Regions from separate parts of the Arthrobacter sp. Y3223151 genome, predicted to be linked through region 1. Evidence: predicted binding sites of a transcription regulator. Region 1 holds the regulator's gene; each other region holds the start of a gene.
What was found. The regulator LexA, encoded in region 1, represses DNA repair genes until DNA is damaged. The targets are predictions, from matches to a motif close to TCGAACANNTGTTCGA.
Positions count from the first base shown of each region.

Region 1 (4,207 bases):
GACCGAAACCGGGGACCGGGATGAACTGGTGCCCGGTGTCAGCGACCGGGCCTGGCGGCAGGTCTCCGTCGGCTCGATGGAATGCTTGGGCGCCCAGAAGTGTCCCCTGGCCGCCGAGTGCTTCAGCGAACTGGCCCGGGGCCGCGCGGCAGAGGCTGACATCGTGATCACGAACCACGCCATGCTGGCCATCAACGCCTTCGAGGGCGTCGCGGTACTCCCGGACTATGACGTGGTGGTCATCGACGAGGCCCATGAGCTGCAGGACCGGGTCACCAGCGCCGTCGCGGGGCAACTCTCCGCCGCCATGGTGCGTACCGCCGCCTCGACGGCGCGCAAACACACGGGGATCAGCGTGGAGCCTTTGAACTCCGCCGCCGACGCCCTAGAGGACGTCCTGCAGTCGGTGCCGACCGGCTTGTTGGCGGTTGGCCTCCGCGAGGAGCATGAGCTGGTGCTCGCGCAGGTACGGGAAGCGGCCCGCGCGGCGCTCTCCGACTCCAAGCCCGAGGGTGCGGGGGCAGCGGACGGCGGACGGCAGATGGCGCGCTCACGGCTTTCGGCCGTGCTGGAGCTGGCTGAACGGCTGCTGTCCGCACCGGACTCCCGGGAGGTCATCTGGGCGACCCGTCCCAGCACCTATGGCGAGACCGGCGACTACGCCGCCAATGACGACCAGCCGGCAACGCTGAACATAGCACCGCTCTCGGTGGCGTCCCGGCTGCGTGAGGGCCTGTTCGACGAACATACCGTTGTGCTGACATCGGCGACGTTGTCGGTCGGGGGAACCTTCGACGCCGTCGCCGGGTCGCTCGGACTGCTCGGAGCCGGCGCGCCCGCCTATTCCAGCGTGGACGTGGGCAGCCCCTTCGATTACCCCAGGCAGGGCGTGCTCTACGTGGCGTCGCATCTACCGAAGCCGGGCCGGGGCACCAGCCCGGAACAGCTCGATGAACTCGAGGAGCTGCTGCTGGCCTCGCGCGGCGGCGCCCTGGGCCTGTTCTCCTCGCGGCGTGCGGCAGAAGAAGCCGCGGCCGAAATGCGCGTGCGCACCGACCTGCCCATCCTGTGCCAGGGCGAATCGTCGATGGGCGCGCTGGTCCGCCAATTCGCCGAAGAACCCGACACCTGCCTGTTCGGCACGATGACGCTCTGGCAGGGCGTCGACGTACCCGGCACAGCGTGCCGGCTCGTGGTCATCGACCGGATCCCGTTCCCCCGGCCGGACGACCCGCTCACGACTGCCCGGACCCGGTCCGTGGCGCAGGCCGGCGGAAACGGTTTCATGACCGTCTCGGCGACCCACGCGGCCGTGCGGCTGGCCCAGGGAGCCGGCAGGCTGATCCGCGCCTCCAACGACCGCGGGGTGGTGGCCGTCTTGGACTCCCGGCTGGCGACAGCGCGCTACGGGAACTTCCTCCGCAGCGCCCTGCCGCCCTTCTGGAGTACCAAGGACGGCGCCACGGCCCGCCAGATCTTGGAAAGGCTGGCGTCGGCCGCAGCCTGAACGTGCTGTGGGGACAGGCCCATCCCGGAGCGAGCGGGGCCCACCCGGCCGGGAACCGCCCGTGCGCGCAGGGATCCCGGGGTGGCGGCAGCGGGGGACCGGGAGACGAGGGCGCGTCAGAGGGCCCGCATCACCGAGACAACCTTGCCCATGATGGTTGCGTGGTCGCCCAGAATGGGTTCGTACTGGGTATTCTGCGGCAGCAGCCAGGTGTGGCCGTCGCGCTGCCGGAAGGTCTTGACCGTTGCTTCGTCGTCGAGCAGTGCCGCCACGATGTCGCCGTTCTCGGCCGTGTGCTGCTGGCGCACCACGACCCAGTCGCCGTCACAGATGGCCGCATCGATCATGGAATCGCCCGAGACCCTGAGCATGAACAACTCGCCGTGTCCCACCAGTTGCCGCGGCAGGGGCATGACGTCCTCGACCGCCTGGTCCGCCAGGATAGGCCCGCCCGCTGCGATCCGTCCCACCAGCGGCACCATCGCCGTGTCGGATGACGTGGTCAGCTCGGATACTGCGACGCCGCTGGAGCTGCGCAGCTGTTGCGGTTCATCGACTCCGACGATTTCCACACCCCCGTGCTCGAGTTTCAGCGGGGTCAGGATTTCCATGGCACGGGGACGCTTGGGGTCGCGCCTGATGTAGCCCATCTTCTCGAGCTGGGCCAACTGGTGCGTGACGCTGGACAGGCTTGCCAGACCGACGGTGTCACCGATCTCGCGCATGGACGGAGGGTATCCGTGGGACATGACGGAGCGCTGGATCGTTTCCAGGATCTTCTTCTGCCGCGGCGTCAGGCTGCGTCCCACTTTGACGGGCCGGCCGCGTCGCTTCGCTCCGGCAGTGGTGGTGGTCTCTTCCGACATGTCCGGCCCCGGTCTCCCCGTAGTGGTCCCTGCGCCGGCGCCGTAGCGGAACCGCACATGGGCTGTTGTCTCAACTGTTTTGTCGGTGGCGGCTGATGCACTGCTCTTACTGCCGCTCGACGCTTACAACGCTAGGCGAGGCGGTAGCGAATTTCAAACATTTGTTCGACTGAGTCTCGACAATGTTCGATCACCAGTGCTAAAACTGTAAGAGACGCATTCGAAGATACGTTCGAATACGGTCGCACAACGATCGAAACCAGCCGAAATAGATCGAATATCGGAAAGGTGGCACCATGTCCGCCCAGCTCGCACCGCAGCCCGCCGGCGTTCGCACCAGCACAGGCCTGCGGCTGACCCGCCGGGGCCGTTTGTTGCTGATCGGCCTGCCGCTGATGCTCGCCGCGGCCGCAGCCCTGACCCTGATCGGTTTCTTCACGGCTCCGGCAATGGCCGCCGCCGGGGGGCTGGGACCGGGGCCGGCAGCAACTGTCACGGTCGGCAGCGGCCAGACACTGTGGGACATAGCAGTGCAGTCCGCCCCGGACCGCAACCCTCACGATGTCATTTTCGAGATCGCGCAATTGAACGGCCTGCAGGGGGACATCGTCCACTCCGGACAGCAGCTGCTGGTCCCGTCGGCGCCCTGAGACCAGCCGTAATATGAGCTGCTTCGGCCCGCCCGATTCCTGCCCCGGGCGGGCCGAAGCTTAAACTGGACCGGTGAGTGAGCAGTTAGAACGCCTGAACCGCCTGCCGTTGCGGGAAAATCTCCGGGGCTTGGAGCCCTATGGTGCGCCCCAGCTGGAGGTTCCCGTCCTCCTGAACGTCAACGAAAACACCCATGGCCTCCCCGATGCTGTCCGCCAGGCCATCGTCTCGGCCGTCAGTGAGGCGGCCGCGGGCCTGAACCGGTATCCGGACCGCGAGTTCACGAAGCTGAGGACGGCGCTGGCCAGCTACTTGGGGCACGGCCTCACCGCAGAGAACATCTGGGCCGCCAACGGATCGAACGAAGTCCTGCAGCAAATCCTCCAGGCCTTCGGCGGCCCCGGCCGCACCCTGTTGAGCTTCCCGCCCACCTATTCCATGTACCCGCTGCTGGCCAGCGGAACGGACACGGATTATGTGGCTGTTCCGCGGGGGGCGGACTTCACGTTGTCCCCGGACGCCGCCGCCGCTGCCGTGGCCGACTCCGCGGCAAATGTGGTCGTTCTTTGCTCCCCGAACAACCCGACGGGCACCGCCCTGGGCCTTGAAGTCGTGGAGGCGGCGTATGCAGCGGGGGAGGCCTCCAAGGCCATCGTGATCGTGGACGAGGCCTACGCCGAGTTCGCCCACGAAGGAACGCCGAGCGCGCTGACGCTGTTGCCGGGGCGGGAGCGACTCATTGTTTCCCGGACCATGAGCAAGGCCTTCGCGCTGGCAGGCGCCAGGGTCGGGTACCTCGCCGCCGCACCGCAGATTACCGATGCGCTGCGCCTGGTCCGCTTGCCCTATCACCTCTCCGCGGTCACTCAGGCAACGGCCCTGGCCGCGTTGGAACATGCTGATGCGCTGCTGGCCAACGTCGAAGACATCAAGGCGCAGCGGGACCGCATTGTCGACGGGCTGGCCGCACTGGGACTTGACCCGGCGCCGTCCGACTCAAACTTCGTGTTTTTCGGTGGGCTGGAGGACCCCCGCTCGGTGTGGCAGGGGCTGCTGGAAGCCGGCGTGCTGATCCGCGACGTCGGGATCCCGGGCCATCTGCGGGTAACCGCCGGCACTGAGGCCGAGACCACAGCCTTCCTCGACGGCATCAAGGCCCTCGTGGCGAGCCCCGTCTCCTAAA
Region 1 is NZ_JBNHGI010000016.1:26,474-30,680, forward strand. Features, by position in the region: gene AC5RUP_RS16015 (ATP-dependent DNA helicase) at 1-1,507, shown strand, start outside; gene lexA (transcriptional repressor LexA) at 1,624-2,373, opposite strand; gene AC5RUP_RS16025 (LysM peptidoglycan-binding domain-containing protein) at 2,670-3,023, shown strand; gene AC5RUP_RS16030 (histidinol-phosphate transaminase) at 3,097-4,206, shown strand.

Region 2 (4,207 bases), on a different contig from region 1:
CTTTGACTCCCGCCGACGCAGGCGGCATCGACAAGGAAGTCAACGAGGCCAGCATCCCGGTCCACGGGGACGAAAAACTCGCCGACGACCTGGTCAAGAAAGCCTATGGCGATAAGGATAAGGACGGCCGCGGGGACGCGCCCAACGCGCCGTTCCCCGGCTGACCTGGCACCGCCCGCCAACAGTCCACCCAGCACCGCCCATCAACCGTCTACAGACAGGAGCACGCTGTGAAAGGGAAACTTACATTCGGCGCCGGCATCGCCCTCGGATTCGTCCTGGGTTCGAAATCCGGAAGGTCCGCCTACGATTCTTTGAAGGCCAAGAGCCAGGAGTTCTGGCAGAATCCAGCGGTCCAGGAAAAAGTGCACGAAGCCACGGACATGGTGAAGGAAAAGGCACCGGGCGTGGCCGACCGTGTCACCGAAGCGGCCAAAAAGGCAGGATCCGCGGCGACCTCCAAGCTGCCCGGCAACCACGGTTCGGGTAAGGACGACGGCGGCACCACTGGCACCACCGGCCAGACGACCACCCTCGGCGACACCGTCTCGGATCCGGCGCACAGCGACGAACTCGGGCAGAGCTGGACGGGCGAGGGAGGCGCCATGCCGGGCGGACCCGCCACCAGTAACAGGGACGACCTGCGCCCGCCTGGAGTTTAACCTGCCCGGGATTTCCGCAGGTGGCGCCCACGCCGCGGTCCGCTTGCATCAACGGCAGAAGGAAGGACTGGCATGACCGAGAACGACACCGGCCAGGTCAAAGGTCCGCGGGACCAGCCGGCCACCGCGGCAGATCCGCCGGATGCTCAGGAGCAACAGACGGCTGATTCCGCCCCCGAGCCCGAGGGCAAGGAGGGCATGAACATCGCGCCCGGGCCGGCCGAAGAGAAGGACCGGGAAAGCGCGGACGACCGCGGGCTCACCACCGACACGAGCCCGAGCGACTGATCCACCGCGGGCAAGGCAGCGTCCGTCGAGATAAACGGCCGCTGCCTTGCCCCGTTTTGCTGCTGCCGTGCCCCGTTGCACAGCTAATTGCTACGCCTTGACCACCGGCAGGTCGCTCCATTCGGTGGTGTAGCGCGGCGAGGAAAATTCGCGTTTCATTGACCACGCCGCGGGGGCGGCCAGCCCGCCCTGGCCGAGGCCGATCGAGGCTTCGCCGAACTTGGTACGCACCGCGCCCAGCAGGTCGCCGATGTGCCGCTGTTCCACATCGCTGACGAAGGGGTCGAAGGTCTGCTGACCGGCCGCGGGCTCCAGCCCCGACAACAGGACCCCTGCCCGGACATAGTGGGCGCCCGGAACCAGGCAGCCGCGCATGGCAACCACGGCGGCCTTGGTCAGCTGGATCGGGTCCTGGGTGGGCGTCGCTAAGTTGACGCTGGCTGCAGGAAACGATGCCTCGCCGCCGGCGAACTTGCTGGTCCCCGCCGTCACCGTCAGCACCGAGGCGCGCAGTCCCTCGGCTGCCATCCGGGCCGCACCGCGTTGGGCATAGACCGCCATCACCTGATCCATCTCCTCCAGGGTGGTTACCGGCGTGGAGAAACTGCGCGAGAACATGATCTGCTGCTTGTCGGCCCGCTCCTCCGAGTGCGGGATGCACGGCGTCCCGTTCAGTTCCAACACGGTTCGCTGCAGCACCACCGAGAACTTCTTGCGGATTGCCTGCGGGTCGGCGGCCTTGAGGTCTGCGATCGACTCGATTCCGAGGGCGTTCAGCCGTTTCCCGGTCCGTCCGCCCACGCCCCACAGCCCGGTGACCGGGACGCGCGATTGGATCCAGGCGATGTCGGAAGCGGGCATCGAGCCCAGCGAGCAGACTCCGGCCATCTGGGGATTCCGTTTGGCCACGTGGTTGGCGAACTTCGCCAGCGTCTTGGTCTGCGCCACGCCGACGCTGACCGGCACGCCCACCTGACGGACCACTGCGGCACGGATCCGGCCCGCAGTCCCCAGCAACTGGGCCTCGTCGCCGGGCAGGCCCAGGAACGACTCGTCGATCGAATAAACCTCCTGCCAGGCCCCGAACCGGCCGAGCACTTCCATCACCCGGGCGCTCAGGTCCCCGTACAGCTCGTAGTTGCTGGAGCGCGCGACCAGCCCCCAGGCCTTGGCCCGTGGCGCCACCTGGAACCACGGCGTCCCGGTCTTCAGCCCCAGCTGTTTGGCTTCCTCGGAGCGCGCCACCACGCAGCCGTCATTGTTGGAGAGCACGACGACGGGGCGTCCCTCGAGTGACGGATCGAAAACCCGCTCGCAGGAGACGTAGAAATTGTTGACGTCCACCAGCGCGATCCGTTCCCCGGGCACGGGAGCGCTAGACATGGTGCAGGCAACGGGTGGCGACGCCCCAGATGCTCAGGTCGGCGAGTTCACCCACCTCGGTGGGAACGCCGCCGTCGTCCGCCTGCAAGCGCACGCCGTCCGCGCTCAGATGAAGGCGCCGCACCACCAGTTCCCCGTCCAGCACCGCGATCACTACCGAACCGTCGCGCGGGGTCAGCGAGCGGTCCACGATCAGCTCATCGCCGTCGCTGATCCCGGCCGCGGCCATCGAGTTTCCGGCCACCCGCATCACGAAGGTGCTGGTGCGGTCGCGGATCAGGTGCCGGTTCAGATCGATGCCGCCGTGGAAGTAGTCCCTGGCCGGTGACGGGAAGCCGCGGGCCTCCTCGGGCGTGCCGCTGCCCATCTCCGGGCCGGCCGACGCATTAGACGGCTGCTCCATACCGAACATCCCGACCCCCGTCTTCGAACAAAGCTTCGAACACCACACTAGCACCGGCCTTCCCCCGGTCACATATGAGTCAGTCCCACTCAAGTTCGAGAAGCTTCTGGAATAATCTTCACCCGGAGGCGTTAACATGAGTCGAAGGCACTCACGTTCCACAGGAGGATTATCCATGCCACTGTTCTTCGGACCAGCTTCCGGCAACGGTTCATTCGACGAGTTCCTGGCCCGCTACCTGCAGGGCCAGCGGGCGGCCCAATCCCGCACGGTCGACCTCACCCGGCTGCTCAGCCGCCGCACCCATGAGGTGCTGGCGCAGGCAGCCCGGTTTGCCGCAGGCCTCGGCCACATCGAGGTGGACGCCCTGCACATCCTGCACGTCATGGTCGGCCAGGAGCCGGCCGCCAGCCAGATAAGGCTGACCGGCGCGGACCCGCAGGCCATCGCGCGTTCCGCGGAGCAGGGCCTGCCGGAAAAGACCGGCCCGACCCGGGAGACGCCGTCGCTCACGCCGTCGGCGCAGCGTGCCCTGCTGGACGCGCACCAGGTGGCCCGCGCGTTCGGCTCCACCTACATCGACCCCGAGCACCTCTTCGCCGCCTTCGTGCTGAACCAGGAGACCCCCGCCGGCCAGATCCTGGCCGGCTCGGGCGTCACCCCGCAGGCACTGCAGCAGGCGGCGGAGAAAGCCGCGGAGCAGCCCAACGGCCCCGCCCCTGCAACCGGCCCGCAACAGAGCACCGGCACCCAGGCGGAAACCCCCATGCTTGACCGGTTCGGCAGCGACCTGACGGCCCAGGCCCGGGAGAACAGGCTGGACCCGGTGATCGGCCGCGCGGACGAAATCGCCCAGACCATCGAAATCCTCGCGCGCCGGACCAAGAACAACCCGGTGCTGATCGGCGAGGCCGGCGTGGGCAAGACCGCCATCGCCGAGGGGCTGGCGCAGGCCATCGTGGCCGGCGACGTCCCGGAACAGCTGCGCGGCAAGCGCGTGGTGTCGCTGGATCTGCCGGGCATGCTGGCCGGCACCCGCTACCGCGGCGACTTCGAGGAACGCCTGACCAAGACCCTGGACGAGATCAGCGCCGCCAGCAGCGAGCTGATCGTGTTCATCGACGAACTGCATACCGTGATCGGCGCCGGCGGCGGCGGCGAGGGCGGCATGGACGCCGGCAACATCCTCAAGCCCCGGCTGGCCCGTGGCGAACTGCACCTGCTCGGCGCCACCACACTGGGCGAGTACCGCAAGGTGGAGAAGGACCCGGCCCTGGAGCGGCGCTTCCAGCCCGTCATGGTCGGCGAGCCCTCGATCGAGGACGCCGTCCGGATCCTGTCCGGCCTCAAGGACCGCTACGAAGAACACCACCAGGTGGCGTACACCGACGCAGCGATCCGCGCCGCCGTCGAGATGTCCTCCCGCTACCTCACCGACCGGTTCCTGCCGGACAAGGCGATCGACCTGATT
Region 2 is NZ_JBNHGI010000003.1:178,061-182,267, reverse strand. Features, by position in the region: gene AC5RUP_RS06785 (hypothetical protein) at 1-164, shown strand, start outside; gene AC5RUP_RS06780 (hypothetical protein) at 231-662, shown strand; gene AC5RUP_RS06775 (hypothetical protein) at 735-950, shown strand; gene AC5RUP_RS06770 (Y-family DNA polymerase) at 1,041-2,333, opposite strand; gene AC5RUP_RS06765 (LexA family protein) at 2,326-2,736, opposite strand; gene AC5RUP_RS06760 (ATP-dependent Clp protease ATP-binding subunit) at 2,912-4,207, shown strand, end outside.
Region 2: a site for LexA is predicted at 2,760-2,775, ahead of AC5RUP_RS06765 (LexA family protein). Genes of this name have one in related genera too.

Region 3 (4,207 bases), on a different contig from region 1:
CCAACTGGAGCATCATCCACCATTCTTCGGAGAGGTAGGCAGGACCGCAGGTCTCCAGAAAGCGCCGCAGGTGAGCCTCCAACCTGAGTGAGCGGTCGAGCTGGATTGGTCTTACCTGACGTTGTTGGACGAAGAACTCCCGAAGCACATCGTCGATTCGTGCCTTGGGCCTCGCATACCTGGTCACTGTTGAATCCTCTTGCTATGGGTTTCGCTTTGGGTCGCTAAGAACGGTGGCGGGGTGTCTGTCTAGAACGGCGGTTGGGTGTTGTCCCATGGGCCGTCCGTGGCTTCGTCTCCGCCATTGCCGCCGTCGTCGCCGTCTCCGCCGTCCCCGCCGTCGCCGCCCCTTGGACCGATTGCCGGTTCGTCCGGGCTTTCCGTGGCTCCGCCGCTGGGTGCCGAGGGGAGCGTGAGTGTCCACCCTTCGTCGGGGGTGGTGGTGTAGGTGTGGCCGGAGCGGGTGGTGAAGTGCAGGGTCCCGTCGGGGTCCTGCGTGACGGTTCCGCCGCCGTTGTGTTTGGTTATGTGGCCGGGTTTGCACCTGGCGCTGAGATTTTCCAGGACTGTTTTGCCGCCGTCTTCCCAGGCGATCGTATGGTCGATCTCGCATTGGTCCGCCGGGACGGTACAACCGAAGTCGCGGCAGTGGCGGTCGCGTAGCCGGACGAGGCGTTTGAGCCATTCGGGCGGGTGGCGCAAGTCTTTGGCGACGGCGGCTGCCTTGCCATAGTCATCGGTGAGCACGATCAACCAGGACTTGGCCAGCGCGGCAAGGTCGCGGGTCATGCCCGGCGGGATGGGCCCGTACCCGGTGAGGTCACCGGGTTCTTCGGAAAGCCGCAGCAAGGTTGCAAGGGGCGCGGTCACGGCGACGGAAGCGGTCACGTTCCCGGCACCGCAGGTACAGGGCCCCTGCCGTGCCGTTGCGGCGGCCGCGGTGTTTCGGGCGGTGTCCACCGCAACTTCCGCGTCTGGGATCTTGGGGCCGGTTTCTTTGGTGGTGCCCGGTAGGGTCCCGGCGGCTGCGGCTGCCGTTTCCGTTGCCGTTGCGGGGCCGCGGGCGGTCCCGGATCCGGCCGCCGTTCCGGAACGGGTCGGTGGCCGCGGGCCGGCTGCCGCTGGGTGGGCCGCTGTTTCGCCGTTGGCGGTGGCTGTTTGGGTGGAGACTGTGTCGCCGGCGGCGGGTCCGGTTGGCGTGGCGGCTGTGTCGCCGGCGGCGGGTCCGGTTGGCGTGGCGGTGGCCGTGGCGGGCCGGTAGGCGTGGCCGGGGTAGCGCAGGAGCATGTCGGTGAAGACGTCGGCGCGGAGTTGGCCCAGGGTGCGGGTTTCGTCAACGGTTTGGAGTTTGCGGGCGTGGGCCTGCATCAGGTTGTAGGCGAGCAGCGCCTTGTCCGCGCTGGTGCGGATGTAGAGTTCGGCCATCCCGTCATCCTGGGGCTGGTAGTGGACGGTGCGGCGTTCCATCGCGGCTTTGTGCCGGGTCTCGAGGGGTTCGGGGTGCAGCCGGTCGCGGACGGTGCGGGCCCGGGCCTGGACGGATTCCAAGGTGATGGTCCCGGCGCCGGGAACAACGCGGGCTTCGTAGCCGGCCAGGACCTCGGGCGGCAGGTCGGCGCCTTTGCGGGCGATGGCGGTGGCGCGGGGCAGGTCGAGGTCGCCGTTGTCGAGGGCCGCGAGCGTGGCGGGCATGCAGGTGGCGATCTGGTGTGCGTCGGCCAGTTCCGCGGCCGCGCGTTGGCGGGGCAGGGCCAGGACGGGTGCCAGTTCGTTGGCGGCGTGCCGGCAGATCCCGTCCGGTGCCCCGGCATCGGGCCCGGTGGCCGGGCGGAGCACCGCCAGGCGGTGCACGGCCCGCAGCCGTCGGGACTGGGTCCAGGCCTCGTGCTTGCGCACCGCCTGGAGGTAGTCGAGGGTCGACCAGTCGTCCAGGGCCGCGGGGTCGGTGCCGGCGAGCAGGCCGGCCAGTTCCGCCGGTCCCAGCTCCTGCCAGTCGTCCGCCCACCCCCGCGGCACCGGTACCGGCTCGGCGGAACCATCCTCGGGCGCGGCACCGTCGTCGGGCGCGGCAGGGGTACCGGAGGATTCCTCCGGCTCCTGCGCCTCGTCGAACGGTTCCGCTGCCATACTTCAACGCTACGCAGCCCACGCCCCGGGTAGAACGGGTCTTCGAGGAAAGTGCAAAACCTTCCCCCGACGACTGCCTGTGGAGGACAACTGAGCAGGCGGACGGCTGAACGGGGAGCCGTCCATGCCGGTGCAGGACAAGTTGGGAGGCGAACGATTCAACGCGGAGCCGTCACCTGCCGGTGGAAGACGCGGTCCCCTGCGTAGTGTCCTGATGTGGACAGCTCAGGGTACGGCGTAGCGGGACTTCCATGGCAGCATGCGCCGCGGAAAAGCGTACCTGCCAACAGCGGGAGCCCGCCCCAAAGGGACGGGTCCGCCCCTAAACAGCAGGAGCCCGCCCCAAAGGGACGGGCTCCTCATGGCTCTGCGCCTCCGCCGGCACTCCTGCCGGCCGGCAGGCCCTAAAGGTTGCCGGTGGCGATGCGCAGCATGCGGCGCAACGGTTCCGCCGCGCCCCACAGGAGCTGGTCGCCCACGGTGAAGGCGCTGATGTACTCGGGGCCCATTTCCAGCTTGCGGATACGGCCTACCGGGATCTCGAGCGTGCCGCTGGCTGCCACCGGCGTCAGGTGCTCCATGGTGGCTTCCTTGGTGTTGGGAACCACGCGGGACCACTCGTTGTCGGCGTCGATGATCCGCTCGATTTCGGCCACCGGCAGGTCCTCGGTGAGCTTCAACGTCAGGGCCTGCGAGTGCGACCGCATGGCACCGATGCGGACGCACAGCCCGTCGAACGGGATCCGCTTGTCGTCGCTCAAGCCCAAAATTTTGTTGGTCTCGGCGGGGGCTTTCCATTCTTCCTTGGACTGTCCGTTGCCCAGGTCCTTGTCGATCCACGGGATAACGGATCCCGCCAGCGGCACGCCGAACTGGGAGGCATCCAGTTCGGGGCTGCGCTGCTGGGCCAGGATCTTGCGGTCGATCTCCAAGATGGCAGAAGCGGGCTGCGCCAGCTCGTCGGCCACCGCGGCGTTCAGCGTACCGAACTGGTTCAGCAGTTCGCGCATGTGCCGGGCGCCGCCGCCGGAGGCCGCCTGATAGGTCATGGACGTGCCCCACTCGACGAGGCCGTTCTTGAACAGCCCGCCCAGGCCCATGAGCATGCAGGAGACGGTGCAGTTGCCGCCGATGAATTCCTTCACGCCCCGCGCCAGGCCGGCGTCGATCACGTCGCGGTTCACCGGGTCCAGCACAATGATGGAGCTGTCCTGCATCCGAAGGGTGGACGCCGCGTCGATCCACAGGCCGTCCCAGCCGGCGTCGCGCAGCTTCGGGTACACCTCGGCGGTGTAGTCGCCGCCCTGTGCCGTCAGGATGATCGGCAGCTTTGCCAGCGTCTCGATGTCGTACGCGTCCTGCAGCTTGCCCGCACCCGCGGCGAAGGACGGGGCGTCGCCGCCGGCGTTCGACGTGGAGAAAAACACGGGGTTGATGAGGTCGAAGTCGCCTTCATCCTGCATGCGCTGCATGAGGACGGAGCCGACCATGCCGCGCCAACCGATCAGGCCGACGGACTGGGCAGATGAAGTGGCTGCAGGGGAAGTCATGCATTCCATTTTACCGGCCGGGTCAATTTGGGCGCTGTGAGCTACGCAGCACTGCGGAAAAGGATGCATCACACGTACGACGACGGCGCCCGCCGTCGGCGTTACCCTCTCCGGGCATACCCTCACCGCGCACGCCCAGGCCGGGCCTTATTCGGTCGGGCCTACTTCCGGGCCGCGGACCCAGAGCGAGATGCGGTAGCGGGTGCCGTTGGCCGCGGTGTGCCAGTCCTCGGTGGGGGTGACGCCCTCGAACGTCCACTCGGGGCCGAGCTGCGGCGCGTACGTGTCGCCGTCCGTCTCCATGTTGATGACCGTCACCGAGGCCGCGTTCGCGTGCTGCCGGGCGAGGTTGAAGATCTCGCCGCCGCCCAGGATCCAGATTTGGTCGCCGCCCGGGCTGGCCGCAGCCTCCGCCAGGGCGTCCTCAATGGTTCCGACGACGACGGCGCCCGCCGCGGCCAACTGTTCGCGCAGGTCCGGCCGCCGGCTGACCACGATGTTGGTGCGCCCCGGCAGCGGCCGGTACTTGT
Region 3 is NZ_JBNHGI010000007.1:164,388-168,594, forward strand. Features, by position in the region: gene AC5RUP_RS11780 (hypothetical protein) at 1-187, opposite strand, end outside; gene AC5RUP_RS11785 (HNH endonuclease signature motif containing protein) at 250-2,127, opposite strand; gene asd (aspartate-semialdehyde dehydrogenase) at 2,532-3,677, opposite strand; gene AC5RUP_RS11795 (dihydrofolate reductase) at 3,825-4,207, opposite strand, start outside.
Region 3: a site for LexA is predicted at 2,158-2,173, ahead of AC5RUP_RS11785 (HNH endonuclease signature motif containing protein). Genes of this name have one in related genera too.